2 linked regions of the Prolixibacter sp. NT017 genome follow. Each later gene encodes a partner of the first gene's protein in a complex. Links are inferred from orthologs where the notes say so. Each region holds a gene or a part of one and is shown on either strand. Other genes may lie near its edges.

Region 1 (8,204 bases):
GCACGGTTCCAGTATTGATCCGGGTATTCTGGTTCCCCGGGGAACAGCTATCGATTTGGTTGTAGGAAAGACCATGGAGAATAAGCGGACGGTTGTACCCGATTTGACCGGATACACATATGATGAAGGGCGAAAAATTTTGCAGGATGTGTCTTTGACGGTTGGTGCTGTTATTTACAGCAAAGATGTCAAGACAGAGGAAGATTCGACGAATGCGGTCATTTGGCAGCAATCGCCGGAATTTAACAGGCACGAAGGTGTCGAAATTGGCCATTCGGTCGATCTGTGGCTGAAGCTTCCGGTTGACAGCCTTTCTTCGGGCGACGATAATAAATAAGGAGTTTTTGATGACAGAAAAGAATTTGCCGGTAGATGATCGGGACGAGCAGGATGACGATAATGAAATGTTTGAGCATTACCGGCTCACCGTCGATCCGGGGCAGAAGCCTTTGCGCATCGATAAATTTTTAGTCAACCGCATCGATACCGCTTCCCGCAGTCGGATTCAGTCAGCTGCCGAAGCCGGTAGTATTCTGGTGAATAATGTCTCTGTAAAAGCCAACTACAAGGTAAAGCCCGATGATGAGATTTCCATTGTGATGGATTACCCGCGTCGCGAGCTGAAAATTATTCCGGAAGATATTCCGCTCGACATCGTATACGAAGACGACGACTTGCTGGTGATTAATAAACCGGCCGGATTGGTGGTTCATCCCGGGCACGGAAATTATTCCGGAACACTGGTGAATGCATTGGCCTATCGCTACAAGGACTTGCCGCTTTACGGCGGCGACGATCCGCGCCCGGGACTGGTGCACCGCATCGATAAAAATACGACGGGATTGTTGGTTGTTGCCAAGACCGAAATGGCTAAGAATCATTTGGCAGCACAGTTTTTCAATAAGACAACCAAGCGAAAGTATAACGCCATTGTTTGGGGAAACCTGAAGGAGGACGAAGGAACAATTGAAGGTAACATCGGCCGTAGTTTGAAAAACCGGCAGGTGTTCACGGTTTTCCCGGAAGGAGATTATGGCAAGCCTGCCGTGACGCATTACAAAGTGATTGAAAAGCTTGGGTACGTCAACCTGGTCGAATGTGTACTGGAAACCGGACGCACGCATCAAATCAGGGTGCACATGCGCTACATTGGCCATCCGCTGTTCAACGATGACAATTATGGCGGCGATAAAATTTTGAAAGGAACCACCTTCACGAAATACAAGCAGTTTGTGGAAAACTGTTTCCAGCTTCTTCCCCGGCAGGCGCTGCACGCTAAAATGCTGGGATTTATACACCCGCGTACCGGTGAAGAAATGATTTTTGATTCGGAATTGCCTGAAGACATGACGCAGGTAATCGAAAAGTGGCGAACCTATATTTCAAACAGAAACCAGTTTTAATCGTAACCGGAATGACAAAGAGAAACATTGCAGTAGTGGTTGGCGGCGATTCGTCGGAGTATGTAGTTTCGATGAATAGTGGCGCCAATGTGATGAAATCAATCGATCGGGAGCACTTTACACCGTGGATGGTAAAAATGAGGAACGGTGTGTGGGAAGTGATTGACGGTGAAACGAAGATCGCCAATGTCGATAAGTCGGATTTCTCATTTTCGGTTGATGGTAAAAAGATTCAGCTTGAATATGCTTATATCATCATTCACGGTTCTCCGGGCGAGAATGGTATTCTGCAAGGTTATTTCGATCTGATTGGTATTCCGTACTCTTCGAGCGATACCGAATCGTCGGCGTTGACATTTAATAAATTCTATTGCAATAATTTTCTCCGGACATCGGGAATTGAAATGGCGCGTTCGTTTCATCTCGTGAAAGGAGATGACTATGATATTGATGTGATTCTGTCGGAATTGGGATTGCCCATTTTTGTAAAGCCAAATGCGGGTGGGTCCAGCTTTGGTATCACGAAAGTAAAAACGGCTGATGAGCTGAAGCCTGCTATCGAAAAAGCATTTGAAGAGGATGATGAAGTACTGGTCGATGAATTTATCTCGGGAACCGAGTTCACTTGTGGTCTGGTGAAAATCGGCGAAAAAAAGCTGGTTTTCCCGGCAACCGAAATTATTCCCAGGAACGAGTTCTTCAATTACGAATCGAAATATGTAGCCGGAATGGCCGAAGAGATTACTCCGGCCCGGATATCGGAAGAGGCGATGCTGGAAATTCAGGCGCTGTCGTCCCAGATTTATGACCTGTGTGGCTGCAACGGAATTGTTCGTATCGACTTCATCCGGCACGAGGGACGTTTCTATTTTCTCGAAGTAAATACCATTCCCGGCATGACCGGAACCAGCTTTATTCCACAGCAAGTAGAGGCCATGGAGCTCGATTTGAAAGAGTTATTAACAGAAATCATCGAAGAGGGAATTAATAAGGCTAAAGTGTAGTTATCAACTGAAATTGTTCACATCTTGTTGACAACTCTGTTTACAGGGTGTTTACGGTGTTGGTGATTTCTTGTGAGTAAATAGGTAACGTGCTGATAGAACGCACATGTACTGCCGATGGTGGATAAAATATCCCATATGACATGGTCGGAATCGTTATTTTTGAATCTTTGCAGACCCAAGAACGCACTAATTTTTAAGTTAAATGGCTGGCGAAAATTACAATAACCGCAATAAAAACAGAGGTAAGTTAACACTGGATCAACTCAACGCGCAATACGGTAAAATACCGCCGCAAGCGCTCGAGGTAGAGGAGGCCGTATTGGGAGCGCTCATGCTCGAGCGGGATGCTTACATTGCTGTGGCGGATATTTTGAAGCCCGAAAGTTTTTATAAGGAGGAGCATCAGAGAATTTTCAAAGCCATCCAGGATTTAAGTGCCAACGAAAAACCGGTCGACTTGCTCATGGTAACGCAGGAGCTGAAGAACCGGGAAGAGTTGGAAGAAGTTGGCGGCCCGCTTTACATTACGCAGCTGACCAGCAAAGTAGCCTCCGCGGCGCACATTGAGTTTCACGCTCGCATCATTGCGCAGAAGCACATCCAGCGTGAACTCATTCGTATTTCCACCGAAATCCAGACCAAGTCGTACGACGATACCATGGAACTGGAGGATTTGATCGATTATGCCGAAGGTTCTTTGTTCAAAGTAACCGAAGGTAGTATCACCAAGGAATCGCAGCCTATTAAGCCTATTTTGAGGGAAGCCATCGAACAGATTGAAGAGAACTCGAAGAAGGAAGAAGGACTGAGCGGTGTTCCTTCGGGCTTTACGCGTCTGGATAGGATGACTTCCGGTTGGCAGAAAACGGACCTGATGATTATTGCTGCTCGTCCGGCGATGGGAAAAACAGCTTTTGTCTTGTCGATGGCCCGTAACATGGCCGTTGATCACCATGTGCCTGTCGCTGTATTCTCATTGGAGATGTCGTCGATTCAGCTGGTGAATCGATTGATTGCTGCTGAAACGGAACTGGGTTCAGAAAAACTGAAGACCGGCCGGTTGGAAAACTGGGAATGGGAACAGCTGAACCGCAAAATAAAAAACTTAGAGGAAGCCTCACTTTTCATTGACGATACACCCGCACTTTCCATTTTCGAGTTCAGGGCAAAAGCCCGGCGTTTAAAGATGCAACACAACATCGGCATTATCATTGTCGACTATTTGCAGCTGATGACAGCCGGTTCGGAAGGAAGAGGAAGCCGAGAACAGGAGGTGAGTACGATTTCACGTAACCTGAAAGCGATAGCGAAAGAGGTGGATGTGCCTATTATCGCGTTGTCGCAGCTGAACCGTTCGGTTGAATCGCGCGATGGAAAACGTCCGCAGCTTTCCGACCTTCGTGAATCGGGTGCGATTGAGCAGGATGCGGATATGGTTATGTTTATTCACCGCCCGGAATATTACGGCATCACGGAAGACGAAAGTGGTAATTCCCTTATCGGGATGGCTGAAATTATCATCGCTAAGCATCGTAACGGCGCCGTGGGTGATGTTCATTTGGCATTTAAGAGCCATTTGGCGCGCTTTAGTGACCCCGATGAAGAAAGTCTAGGAACCATGCCTGAAGATTTGGGAAATGGGCAGGTTGGTGCTCGTTTTAGTTCAAAGATGAACGAAGACGACAATGGTCCGTTCGAAAAGAGTTTGGGCACACAAGGCTTCCCGGCTGCCGGCGGAGGTCTCGACGACGAGACACCTTTCTGAGAAGGACTTCTCAAAACAGGTTGAATATGAAGCGAATTTTCTCTCTGGTGACTCTACTGTTTATCTTGGTAGTAAAAGCACACGCAGCTTTTTTGCTGATTCCCATGGATGATCAGCAGAAAAATCACCTCAAAGCTTATGGCGTTGTTTATTGGGCTCTTCAGCAGGATGTGGAAGTGAAGTGGCTGTTGAATTACCGGGGAGGAAGTTTCCTGATGCCATCGAACCGGAATGTCCATGACGAGTGCCTGATTCGTGGCGTTAGCGTAGAGACGATTCCAGATGCGAAAGCTTCATCAATCCTTCAGTACATTGCACGTGAAGACGTGAACATGGATGCCGTTGCCATGCAGAAAGCGCCTAAAATTGCAGTCTATTCCCCTCCAAATAAGCAACCCTGGGATGATGCGGTAACCCTCGTGTTAAGCTATGCGGAAATTCCATACGATGTTGTTTACGATCAAGAAATTCTTGATGGGAAGTTAAAGAATTACGACTGGTTGCACCTTCATCACGAAGATTTCACCGGTGAGTTTGGGAAGTTCTACCGGAACTATCATAACATGCCATGGTACCAGGAGGAGGTACGTGTTAATCGCGAAATGGCGGAAAAAAACGGATTTCAGAAAGTTTCCAAGCTCAAGCTTAAGGTCGCAGAAATCATTAAAAATTTCGTCAAAAACGGCGGCTTTCTGTTTGCCATGTGTGCAGCAACCGATACCTACGACATTGCTCTGGCTGCCCACAACACCGATATTTGTGGGCCTATGTATGACGGCGACCCGGAAGATCCGGACATGGATAGCAAGTTGGACTTTGGCAACACGCTGGCTTTTCAGAATTTTCACATTGTCAAAGACCCCTACGCTTATGAGTTTTCCGATATTGACGTAACGGAAACCAGAAAAGTAAAGCCGGAAGACGATTATTTCACCTTGTTTGATTATTCAGCAAAGTGGGATCCCGTGCCAACGATGCTCACACAGGACCACACTCGGATTATTAAAGGTTTTATGGGGCAAACTACGGCGTTTAACGAGGATAAATTAAAAGCGAATATTCTCATCATGGGTGAAAATAAAGCAGCCCATGAGGCGCGTTATATTCACGGTGATTATGGAAAGGGTTTTTTCTCTTTTTACGGCGGCCACGATCCGGAAGATTACCGGCATTTAGTGGGCGATCCACCGACCGATTTAAGCCTTCATCCCAACTCACCCGGCTACCGGCTAATCTTAAATAATGTTTTATTTCCTGCCGCGCGTAAAAAGAAACATAAAACTTAGCAAACGCACTTCCTTCCCGTTAAAGTTGTAACGTTTGAGTTTTGTATTAGCCGCCTTATTGGCAAATTAACTCTTAAATTCCTCTCTTTTTTGTCGAGTACGCGTTGGAAATGAAAAAAAAATCACCTTGATAGAAATTTTTTTTCATCCTGATGAAAATATTATTCCATCGGGATGAAAGTAAATTTCCTTCCTGATGAAGCTGTTTGTCTGCTATAGCTGAGAAATTTATGTTGTGTGGAAAAATTGAATTTTTGAGAATAAAGTTCTAAATTCATTCATGATAAATTTATGTTCCACCAATAAAAATTTAGTTATGCTAAATTACAAACTAATCGAACGAGGGGTTCCCGGAAATCCCGAAGCTCCCAAGAAGCTATATGCTATGCCTGTTATAAACGGGAAAAAAGACATCCAGTCATTGAGTTCTGATATTATGGATATCTCTTCGTTAAGCAGGGGAGATATTAATAGTGTAATTATTAATTTGGTTGAAAGAATACCGAAGATTCTTCTTGACGGACAATCAGTCAGCTTAGGCGAGTTAGGAACGCTACGAATCAGTTTTAGTAGTGAGGGGGTCGAGTCGGAGGAGGATTTTTCGACCTCGAAAATTAAAAACGTGAAGGTCATCTTTACCCCGGGGAAGCTGATAAAAGAGGAGATAAAACGCGCACATTTTGCTGCTAAATAGACGTAGTTAAGTGCCTAAGAAAACCCCGCTGAAATTAATTTTCGGCGGGGTTTTTTATTTACCATATGGTGTCATACTATTTTAACGAGTACAAAAAAAAAGAGCAGGAATTCCGGAGATTTCCTGCTCATACTAAACCAGGGAATAAATTGGGAATAGCTGGAATAGTAAAATCTTTTGCTATTCAACCAGTCAATTAAAAGCCTGGGTTTAGATTAAAATCCCCCTTGCGGGGAATTGTATTTTACTTGAAGAACAGGAGCCCGGAGAGAGAGTGTGTGTGATTGTTGTATCTCTAATCTATGAGTATAGGTAGTATTAAAAACGGGCTCCTGTATATTCTCAGTATGTTTTAGTATTTATACTCAATTTCAATCGATGAGTCTTCCAAAACACCTTGCGGTTTGTTAACGGCAGTCACCATCAGGATGCCATACATGTAATCACCGGTACCACGTTTGGTGCGGAAGATGTATACATCACCTGCAGAAGCATTAGGAACAGATGTTACGGCTCCTGAGAAATCAGTTGCTTCAATGGCTGCCATGTCGGCATTCTTGTAATCCTCATCGCTGGCTTTAACCAATTGAGCATTGTTCAGTGCATTAAAACCGACTTCAACCGGACCACCCAGTATTGGATAAGCAGCTGTAAACTGTACATCCGCACTATCGCCGGCAGTCGCCGTATCAACGAGTCTTGCTTTCATCAGGTCGTATGCCTGGTTGCTGGTAGTATCCAGAGTGAAAGTTTCAACATTGGCAAGACTGTAAGGAGCAATCGGGACCGGGGCAACTGAAGAGGCTGTTTTGCTACCGGCTGTACCAGTTACTTTTACATAAAGCGTATCGCCTACCTGGTAATCAGTTCCTTTTACCTCAATTGAATCGCTTGTATTGAAAGGACCAGCCATCGCAGCATAAGTTCCATTCGCGCCGACTTTTGTTTCAACAGTAACTCCGTCGACTGATTCTGTTACCGGTTCAACGGCGAATTTCACATGAAAAACAGTGTCGGTACGGTGAGTCACATCAGGAACTTCAATCGAAATTGGATCAGCAACGGTAATTGTTTTATAACGAGTTATGTTTTTACCGTTGTATGAGCCTGAAAATTGCAGACTTGCTGAATAATCGATGCCTGATATGCCTAACTGGCTATTGGTGAGTGTCATCGAGCCGCTACCGTCAGTCAAATCAATAGTCCCAAGATCTTTTTGTGTATCTGAAAGGACATTGCCGTCTGCATCGGAGCTACTCAATAGAGTAACACTCAAAGAAGAAAGGTTCTTCTGCTGGTTTTCAATTGATACCGTGGCAGAATTGTCGAGGCTTGTTAAGCCATCACTTGAAATAAAGAACTCTGTGCCGAGATTCGTAAAATCTACTTTGTTAGCTTCATCTTGCTGACATGCCGTCATGAAAAGAGTGAAAGCTATTCCCACAGATAAGATTATATATTTTTTCATTTGATTCAAGATTAATATTGTTAGTATTTATCCCAGAAGATTTTCGTGGTCAGTAAGTCCCCTCCGATTGCAGATGCTGCAGCTTCGTAGTTGTCTTTGTTCAACGTCTGCTCGTTAATCGGGAAAGTAAACCTAACAGGAATTTGATCATAGCTGTCAATTGTCGGAGCCAGATTGAATATCGGGTAATCCAGACGACGCCATGTTGTATAACCTATCAAACCTCTTGTGTAGGAAGCTAACCAGGATTGAGTTCCAATTACTTCTTTCCAACTGCCCGTTGAGCTTACCGCTGAAGTATAGTTAACCGACGGCTTATCGAGGTATGCGGACGCTTCGGCGGCGGTTCCACCCCACCAAATGATAGAAGACTTAACTCCTTCGTTGTAATAGTCTTCGGCTGTTTTTCCTACGTTGTACCCCCTTGCGGCTGCTTCAGCCAGATAAAACTGAAGTTCTGTGTATGTCAGGATAAAGCCCGGGAAAGTAGGATCGAGCAACTTATCCGATACGTGAGAGTAGTTGTCGAAAGGAGAACTTTCCCCGTATGTACCTCCTACATAGCTGTCTCCGTTTTCCGA
Region 2 (8,216 bases), 750 kb from region 1 along the record:
CCGCGAAAACCAGGGAGCTGGTGACCAGGGGATGATGTTTGGTTATGCGTGTAAAGAAACCGACGACTACATGCCGCTTCCGCTGGAATTATCACACCGTTTGCTGCTAGAACTGGCTGAAATTCGCCGCGAAGGAAAAGAGATGACCTACCTCCGCCCGGATTCCAAATCGCAGGTGACGATTGAGTACAATGACGATAACGAACCGTTGCGGGTTCACACCATCGTAGTTTCTACGCAGCACGACGATTTCGACAACGACGACGAGCGCATGTTGGCAAAAATCAAAGATGATGTCCGCAAGATTCTTATTCCGCGCACGGTTGCCAAGTTGCCTGAGCGTCTGAAGAAGTTGTTCGACGACCAATATGTTTTGCACGTTAATCCTACCGGGAAGTTCGTTATCGGAGGTCCTAACGGCGACACAGGTTTAACCGGTCGTAAAATTATTGTCGATACTTACGGAGGAAAAGGAGCACACGGTGGAGGAGCATTTTCCGGAAAAGACCCGTCGAAGGTAGACCGTTCGGCTGCTTATGCTGCGCGCCACATTGCAAAAAACCTGATAGCCGCCGACGTTGCCGATGAAATATTGGTCCAGCTGGCATATGCCATTGGAGTAGCCCAACCGGTAAACATCTATGTTAACACATATGGCAGGGCCAATGTGGATCTTTCGGATAGCGAAATTGCGGAAAAGATTAGCGAGATTTTCGACCTTCGTCCGTTTGCCATCGAAAAACGGTTGAAGCTTCGTAATCCGATTTACGAAGAAACAGCTGCCTACGGACACATGGGACGGACCCCAAGAACCGTCGTCAAGAATTTTGAATCGCCGTATTCGGGCAAGCTGGAACGAGAAGTAGAACTCTTTACCTGGGAGAAACTCGACTATGTTGAGAAAATAAGAGAGTATTTTATGCTTTAACAAATTTCATTTCTTACATAAACAAAAAAGATCGCTTATTGGGGCGATCTTTTTTGTTTGGGGGGAACACCACCGATTGTCGAATATGATGTGGCATACCCAGCTATTATCTTTCTGACAATTTGTTCCTTAATAATTCAACTGATGAAGTCACATTAGTCAATACACAATTCAGTATTTATCTTTTGAATATTGAATTTTACTTTTTGTGTATTCGAATTGACTATTTGTTTCGCAAAAATACCAGACTTACCATATTTTCGAACGGAAACCAAAACCCAAATTCGCCTTTGTACATGCATCCATTAATCAAGTTTTGCTTTTGAAAAGTCTGCAACACTAAGTCCGGACATCCGGATTTAGTGTTTGTTTTTACAGAAGCAAATCGGTTTTCCGCTTCGAATTTAGAAGCAAATATTTTCGACTAACCAATGCCCATATATGGTGGATCCGGAGGGAAAAATCAAGTTGCCTCACAGCAACCTGAGCCAATCAACCAGCATTAAAACGGATTCGCACATAAAAAGAGCCGGTTCCTGCAAAGGCAACCGGCTCTTTCATCAACTAACCTAACCAAACTAACTTAAAGATTCCTATGAAAAAACTTGCTTTTCCATAGAAACATAGGTGAAACAATATTCTGTTAAGTGCTTAAAACGGATACTAAGAAAAGTTAAGGAAGAAGGATACAATGATTAAATTCTGCACAGCCCGAATCGCGAAAACTTTATTCGACCGAAAGGAGGAGACAAAAAAAAGCCGGGCTGGGAACCCGACTCTTTATAAACTAACCTAACTAAACCAAACTAACCTAACTTAAAGATTCCTATGAAAAAAACTTGCTTTTCCTGTTAACAAAGGTGGCCGTTTTTTCTGTTAACCCGTTCAAACAGGTATTAAAGAAAGTTAAACCTTATAGTAAATAGAAAATCATTCGGGAAGATATCCCAGTGCTGAAATGGGATCAGGAAATATGAGGACATAAAAAAGTCGGGCTGGGAACCCGACTTCTTAATAACCTAACCTAACTAAACCAAACTAACCTAACTTAAAGATTCCTATGAAAAAACTTGCTTTTCCTGTTAACAAAGATGCCCGTTTTTTCTGTTAACCCGTTTAAACAGGTATTAAAGAAAGTTAAACCTCGCTTTAGACCATAAAAAAGCCGGGCTGGGAACCCGGCTTTGTAAAACCTAACTGACTAAACCAACTAACTCTAACATATCAATGAAAAACTTGCTCTTCCTTGAGAACAAAGGTGCAACAATATTACGTTAAGTAAATTCAACGCTACTTAAATATCGTTAATGCAAGTCTACGGTAGTTGTAATTGGATTAGCGATGCTCTTTCAGAAAAATTTTCGATACCCTGGCTACGCTTTCTTCCACTGCAGTGTACTGAAACGGAACAACCCGGGTGATACGGGAACCGTCATAGTGACTCATCTCGTTGGAACTACTGACACTATCGCGGGTGATAGCTGGCCTCGAGGAACTAAACCAGGATACAAACAGAGCGACGCGCCAGCCAATTGCCAAAACCCATTTTCCAGCCGGAATAACAGGTCGCTTTCTTCCCAGATTGTCAGCAACCAGGTTAAAGAATTCGCGAAACCTGACATTTCGGGCTACCAACACATATCGTTCGTTTTTTGCCGACTCCCACTGCGACTGATCAATCATCGAAACAACTGCCTCAACGACATCGAGAACATCGACAAAACCAGTGCCCCCGTTCGTATAAAACAGGAAGCCGTTCCAAATGGTCTTAAAAAGCTGAGGACTTCCGTTGTCCCAGTTTCCCGGGCCGATAATCACACCAGGATTCACAATCAGCACCTCCATGCCTTCATGCATTCCCCGCCAAACTTCCATCTCGGAAAGGAATTTACTCATGCCATAGGCAGTCCGTTTCCGGCTGTTATTCCAAACGTGCTCTTCGGAAGCAGGTACTCCTTCGGGCGGATTTCCCAAAGCTGAAGTAGAACTTACATGGCAAAAGCGAGTGATTCCGGCTTCCTTTGCCAAATCAATCAGATTGGCTGTTCCCTCAACGTTGCTATGAATCATCGCATTGCGATCCCCGCGGTTAAACGAAACGATTGCTGCTGCATGGATAATAAAATCGACACCAACAAGATGCTCTTTTATCGAATCACGATCGAGCAAGTCACCGTCAACCCACTCAATCTTTGCTAAAAGTTGTTTGGCCTCTTCTTCCGAACTATAGTAAGAAAATATTTTTTGTATCTGGTTCAGGTTGCTGGTCTCTCGTTTCAAGGCTCTCACCTGATAGCCGTTTTTTGTGAGGCGATGGAGCAGATGAGCCCCCAGCATTCCGGTCCCGCCGGTTACATATATCATTAACTAATTCTTTTTTATTAAAAGGAAACAAACCACAAAGATGCTATGTGGTTTTGAGATAACCAATCAGTATCTGTTTGGGTTTAAAAATTAATGGTCCTTTTGCCAAGTTTATCCGACAACTCCTTCTCTACCGATTTGAGATTCTGAATATTCCGCTGCAAATTGGCAATTTGTTCAAAATCGTCACCTTTAGCTGCTTCTTTCATTTCGTCGATAGCCTGGTTGATGAGAAATCGTACCATCCGGAGTTTATACTCCTGCAACAACCGGGGCACCAGCATGTACAAGATATCGTGTTCCTCTTCGACGTAACTTCCCTGCTTTTTCCAAAACTGACTTTCGGTATATTTTTCCGACAAAATATTGGAGCAAAGCTGACTAACAGATGAATCGGGATGCTGAACAAAGTAACGCAGCGGTTCGAAGCCTTCTTCACCGAAATGTTCATCACATTCCTGGAAAACCTGCCGAATCACCGGGTCGACCGATTCGATGCCATCCGCATCCAGTTCCGATATAAAATAGTCCGCGACGGTGATTACTTCGGTTTCACCTTCATCGTTTTCTACTTCGAAAAGCTTCTGGTCGCCATACTTCAACATCATACGAAGCACTTCCCTCTCTTCGATGGCACACGGATTACTAACCGGTCCGGCCTCTTTCTTGACTTCAACATTTGGTGCTTCCGGAATATTCTCACGATGCACCTGCACCCGCTGTTCTCTACGAAACATTTCGTCGTCGCGCTTGCGCTTCAGCTTCCGCAACTCCTCGTACAGAACCTCTTCCCGGACATTCATCAAACGACTGCACTCTTTCAGATATTCCGCCCTAACAATTCCATCCGGGATAACCGAAACCGAACGAACGATATCGGTCGTCAATCGCGCTCGTGTAATCGGGTCGTTTTCGGTACCTTCCAGCAATAGCTGCGTTTTGAACTTGATGAAATCGGTTTCGTTTTTGTCGATGTATTCCTGCAACTCTGAAGACCCCATGGAACGTGAAAACGAATCGGGATCTTCGCCTTCCGGAAGCGGAAGCACTTTAACGTTCACCCCTTCTTCCAACACCAAATCAATTCCCCGCAGAGATGCTTTGATACCTGCCTGGTCGCCATCGTAAATAATGGTGATGTTATTGGTAAACCGGCGAATCAACCTGATTTGGTCGCTTGTCAGCGATGTACCCGACGATGCCACCACGTTTTCAATGCCCGACTGATGCATAGCAATAACATCGGTATATCCTTCCACGAGATAGCACTTGTCGTTTTGAATAATACTGCGCTTCGCCTGGAAAATCCCGTATAGAACACGGCTTTTGTGGTAAATATCCGATTCCGGTGAATTGAGGTATTTGGCTATTTTCTTATCCTGCGAAAGCGTCCGGCCACCAAAGGCAATTACCCGCCCCGAAACACCATGAATAGGGAACATGACACGGGCGCTGAACCGGTCGCGAATCCAATCTTCGCGCTTGATGGTCAGTCCGGTCTTTTCCATGAATTTCATCTCATAGCCGGCTTTCAAGGCTTCCTGGGTAAAAACATCATTCCCGGAAGGACAATAGCCTAACTCGAATTTCCGGACCATGTCGTCGCGTAATCCGCGTTCGCGGAAATAGCTCAATGCAGCAATCCGACCTTCGTTACTGTCCCAAAGCTGGCTGGTGAAATATTTCTGTGCAAACGATGTGACAATCATCTGGCTCTCGCGATCGTTACGGGCCTGAATATCTTCGGGCGTTTCTTCCCGTTCGTTTACCTCTATGTTGTATTTCTTTGCCAACCACTTCAGGGCTTCCACATACGAAAGGTGCTCATGCTCCATCACAAAGTTGACTACACTTCCTCCTTTTCCGCAACCAAAGCACTTATAAATTCCCTTGGAAGGCGACACATTAAACGAAGGAGTCTTCTCGTTATGAAACGGGCACAAACCGATGAAATTGGTTCCCCGCCGTTTAAGTGTGACAAAATCACCAACGACGTCCACAATCTCGGAACTGTCCAGTATGCGTTGTATCGTACCCTGATCAATCATGAAGCAAAAGTAATGAAAATTGGCAGATCGTATTGGCAGCTTGTCCTTGTATCCGGTTGATTTGAAAATTATTCTATAGGTTTGTTAATTAACACTTAATTGAAAAAATCTTTACCAAAGGTTGGTATCAATCTGAAATTTTTAGGTTACTTTTGACTTATAGATTAGAAATAAGTTCTGTGAGCCAACTAAAAAAACTTGCTTTGCTTGTCTCTCTTCTAACCGCGTTCATTACCCCTTTTATTTATTTAATAATTTTTATTTATCATGAACATTTTTGTAGCAAAGCTGAGCTCCGAGACTACAAGCGAAGACCTTGAGAATCTTTTTGCACACTATGGCGAAGTTGCTTACGCCAAAATTATCTTCGACCGGGAAACCGGGAACTCCAAAAGATATGGATTTGTTGAAATGCCTAATGAACCGGAAGCTTATGAAGCAATCAGTGAACTGAACGAATCAGAGCTTCAGGGCAGCACAATTGTCGTTAAGAAATCAGCGCCCCGCGAAGGCGGCGGACGTGATGATCGCGGTGGCTACCGTCGTGAAGGAGGCAACCGTGGTGGTGGCGGTGGATATCGTCGTGAAGGAGGTTACCGTCGCGAGGGTGGAAACAGAGATTTTAACCGGGATGGTGGAAACAGAGATTTCAACCGTCGCTCCGATAGAAGGTACTAAAAAAGAGGAGGCTGTCCAAAAAGGGCGGCCTCATTTTTTAAGCAGCGAACCTGATTGTTCCGAACATTTTCCTGATTTTTGGTAGGCATTGTTGTATGTCTGCTTTTGTGCAGGATATTGCTTCAAAAACGAAAATAATTGTATAAGGAACGGAATTTTTCGGACGTTTGGACATAGTTAGGGCCACTAACTTCCTCAAGTTGTGTCCAATGGCCATTAACCCAAACTCTACTTCCACCTTGGATAATCCTTTGAGGGTAAACCGGTTAAATTTGTTGTTTGATTTCAGCTGCCCAAACACCGCTTCCGGTTCGATGGGGCGCATGCTGCGGTGGTAAAGGCCTTCTTCACTGGTTAACCTTTCTCTTGCCAGCCGGCGTAATCGATTTAGCTTGTGGTTGATTTCGAGCTTTCGGTTCCCCATGGCTTTATAGCACAGCCCCCGAAGCGGGCATCCGGTGCAATTTTGTGACTGGTAGATACTCACCTGGTATTGATATCCCAACTGTGTTTTGCGCCTGTTGTTACTCACCCTGTTCATGCGTTGTCCCATGGGACAGACATAAAAATCCTTTTCCTTATTATAATACAGGTTTGCTGGCAAAAAAGCATTATTTCTTTGACTTCTTTTTTGTTCTTTATGAAAGTAGTTGTACTTGACAAAGGCTTTTATGTCCTGATTTTCCAGATATTGGTAGTTCTCTTCGCTGCCATAGCCTGAGTCGGCAATCACCGTGGATGATCGCCTGTTGTAAAGTGCTCCAAAATGGTCAAGGTGCGGTATCAGGGTGGCGGTATCGCCGGGACGTTGATGGAGTGAAAAATGGGTAATAAACTGGTTCTCCGTGCTGATTTGAGTATTGTAAGCAGGCTTTAACTGCCCGTTTTTCATATGATCCTCTTTCATGCGCATGAAGGTGGCATCGGTATCGGTTTTCGAGTAGCTGTTCCTTTGCCCCAGGGTTTCGAGTTGCTGTTTGTATTTTTTCAGTTTGGGCAGGGAATCCGATTCCAGTTGTTTCAACTGTTTTTGCTGTTTCCTGTTCAGTTTTGAGAGTTGTTCATTTAACTGGTTGATTTTCTTTTGTAACAGTTCGGAATCAATCGGCTGTGGCAGGTGGTCTTCTTCAGGGGAAGCTGAGTCCACTTCAATGCTTGCCTGAATCTCTTTTAATACCTTTTCGATTTTGGCTTCAAGCTTATCCTTGTATTTTTCAACCGAGCCACGCCAAACAAACGTATAGCGATTTGACGTTGCTTCGATTTTTGTCCCGTCAATGTATTGTACATCCAGGCTCACGTACCCCATTTCGTTCATCAACCGAACCATCGAGGCAAACAACTGATGGATTTTATTTTTTAATTTCTGACTTCGGAAATTGTTTATGGTCCTGAAATTAGGCGTTGCTTCACCCGAAAGCCACATGTAATGGATATTTTCCTGAAGTTGCCGTTCTATTTTCCGGCAGGAATAGACATTGTTCAGATAACTGTAAAACAGTATCTTAATCATTACCCGCGGATGATACGAACTTGTTCCGCCTCCTTTATAGGTCGATAAAATATCGTCTATGTTTAACTGGTCAACAACCTGGTTAACCAGACGAACCGGGTGATTAGCCGCTATTTTATCGCTTAGGTTACCCGGAAACAGTACCGACTGTTGGGAAGTAACACTTTTAAATCGTACGTTTGATCGTGTTGTCATTAGCACCTTTAAGATACAAACCTTAAAGCGACAACAAAAACAAAGGCTGTCCAATTTTACTTTTTGGACAGCCTCTTTTTTATGCTTTTTCTCTTAGCCGAACAATTTCCTCAACTTGTTCATGGCCTTCACCGAAATCATCAGACCCCGATAACCAGTTATTCCCCTTATCGGGATTTCCCAACAGTACTCTCAGAATTTTTTCCAGTCGGTTTTCGTGTACCGAAATCCCTTTTTCTTTCAGGTAATGAATTAATCCACTGTTCATCATTCGGCCCGCATGCAGTGGAAAATCGAATAACTCCGGATATACATCCGGGTTCTCGGGATGATGAAATTCCTGAAGACAGCTATTCAGATTAGAGGACAAATAAATTCGGCACGCCATTGGCCGAACCGGATAAACGCTGCAGCTCCCGTCCTGGAGCAACGGACACGGAATTTTTGCCTGCAAAGCCTTCTCAGCCACTAAGCCTTTTACTTTCTCATC

The links.
Region 2: the proteins of dnaB (region 1) and dnaG are in contact, whole or in part, in a crystal structure (PDB 2R6A), measured with the Geobacillus stearothermophilus proteins. The link is inferred for Prolixibacter sp. NT017 from one-to-one orthologs. Residues at the interface, in WP_033016901.1 of Geobacillus stearothermophilus: Ser13, Glu15, Ala16, Gln18, Glu91, Leu92, Asp94, Ala95, Val96, Pro97, Thr98, Ala99, Ala100, Asn101, Tyr104, Tyr105, Ile108; in WP_049624496.1 of Geobacillus stearothermophilus: Lys456, Leu457, Leu458, Pro459, Ala460, Asn463, Ala464, Leu467, Leu535, Leu536, Ile537, Ala538, Gln544, Glu545, Asp548, Tyr549, His552.

The regions. Positions count from the first base shown.
Region 1 is NZ_BLAV01000001.1:3,767,419-3,775,622, reverse strand. What follows is about bases 1,985-4,893. They hold dnaB (replicative DNA helicase), read left to right. Parts: upstream 1,985-2,612; coding sequence 2,613-4,175; downstream 4,176-4,893. Other genes in these bases: GJU87_RS15730 (asparagine synthetase B), read left to right, coding at 4,202-4,893; GJU87_RS15740 (D-alanine--D-alanine ligase), read left to right, coding at 1,985-2,407. Outside these bases: GJU87_RS15750 (PASTA domain-containing protein), read left to right, coding at 1-337; GJU87_RS15745 (RluA family pseudouridine synthase), read left to right, coding at 348-1,403; more of GJU87_RS15740, read left to right, coding at 1,415-1,984; more of GJU87_RS15730, read left to right, coding at 4,894-5,461; GJU87_RS15725 (HU family DNA-binding protein), read left to right, coding at 5,778-6,155; GJU87_RS15720 (hypothetical protein), read right to left, coding at 6,508-7,623; GJU87_RS15715 (SusD/RagB family nutrient-binding outer membrane lipoprotein), read right to left, coding at 7,644-8,204. UniProt on the Escherichia coli protein: The main replicative DNA helicase, it participates in initiation and elongation during chromosome replication. Travels ahead of the DNA replisome, separating dsDNA into templates for DNA synthesis.
Region 2 is NZ_BLAV01000001.1:4,514,629-4,522,844, reverse strand. The notes cover bases 2,859-5,779. They hold dnaG (DNA primase), read right to left. Parts: upstream 5,341-5,779; coding sequence 3,376-5,340; downstream 2,859-3,375. Other genes in these bases: GJU87_RS18795 (RNA-binding protein), read left to right, coding at 5,608-5,779; GJU87_RS18805 (NAD-dependent epimerase/dehydratase family protein), read right to left, coding at 2,859-3,292. Outside these bases: metK (methionine adenosyltransferase), read left to right, coding at 1-928; more of GJU87_RS18805, read right to left, coding at 2,264-2,858; more of GJU87_RS18795, read left to right, coding at 5,780-6,018; GJU87_RS18785 (YkgJ family cysteine cluster protein), read right to left, coding at 7,806-8,216. UniProt on the Escherichia coli protein: RNA polymerase that catalyzes the synthesis of short RNA molecules used as primers for DNA polymerase during DNA replication.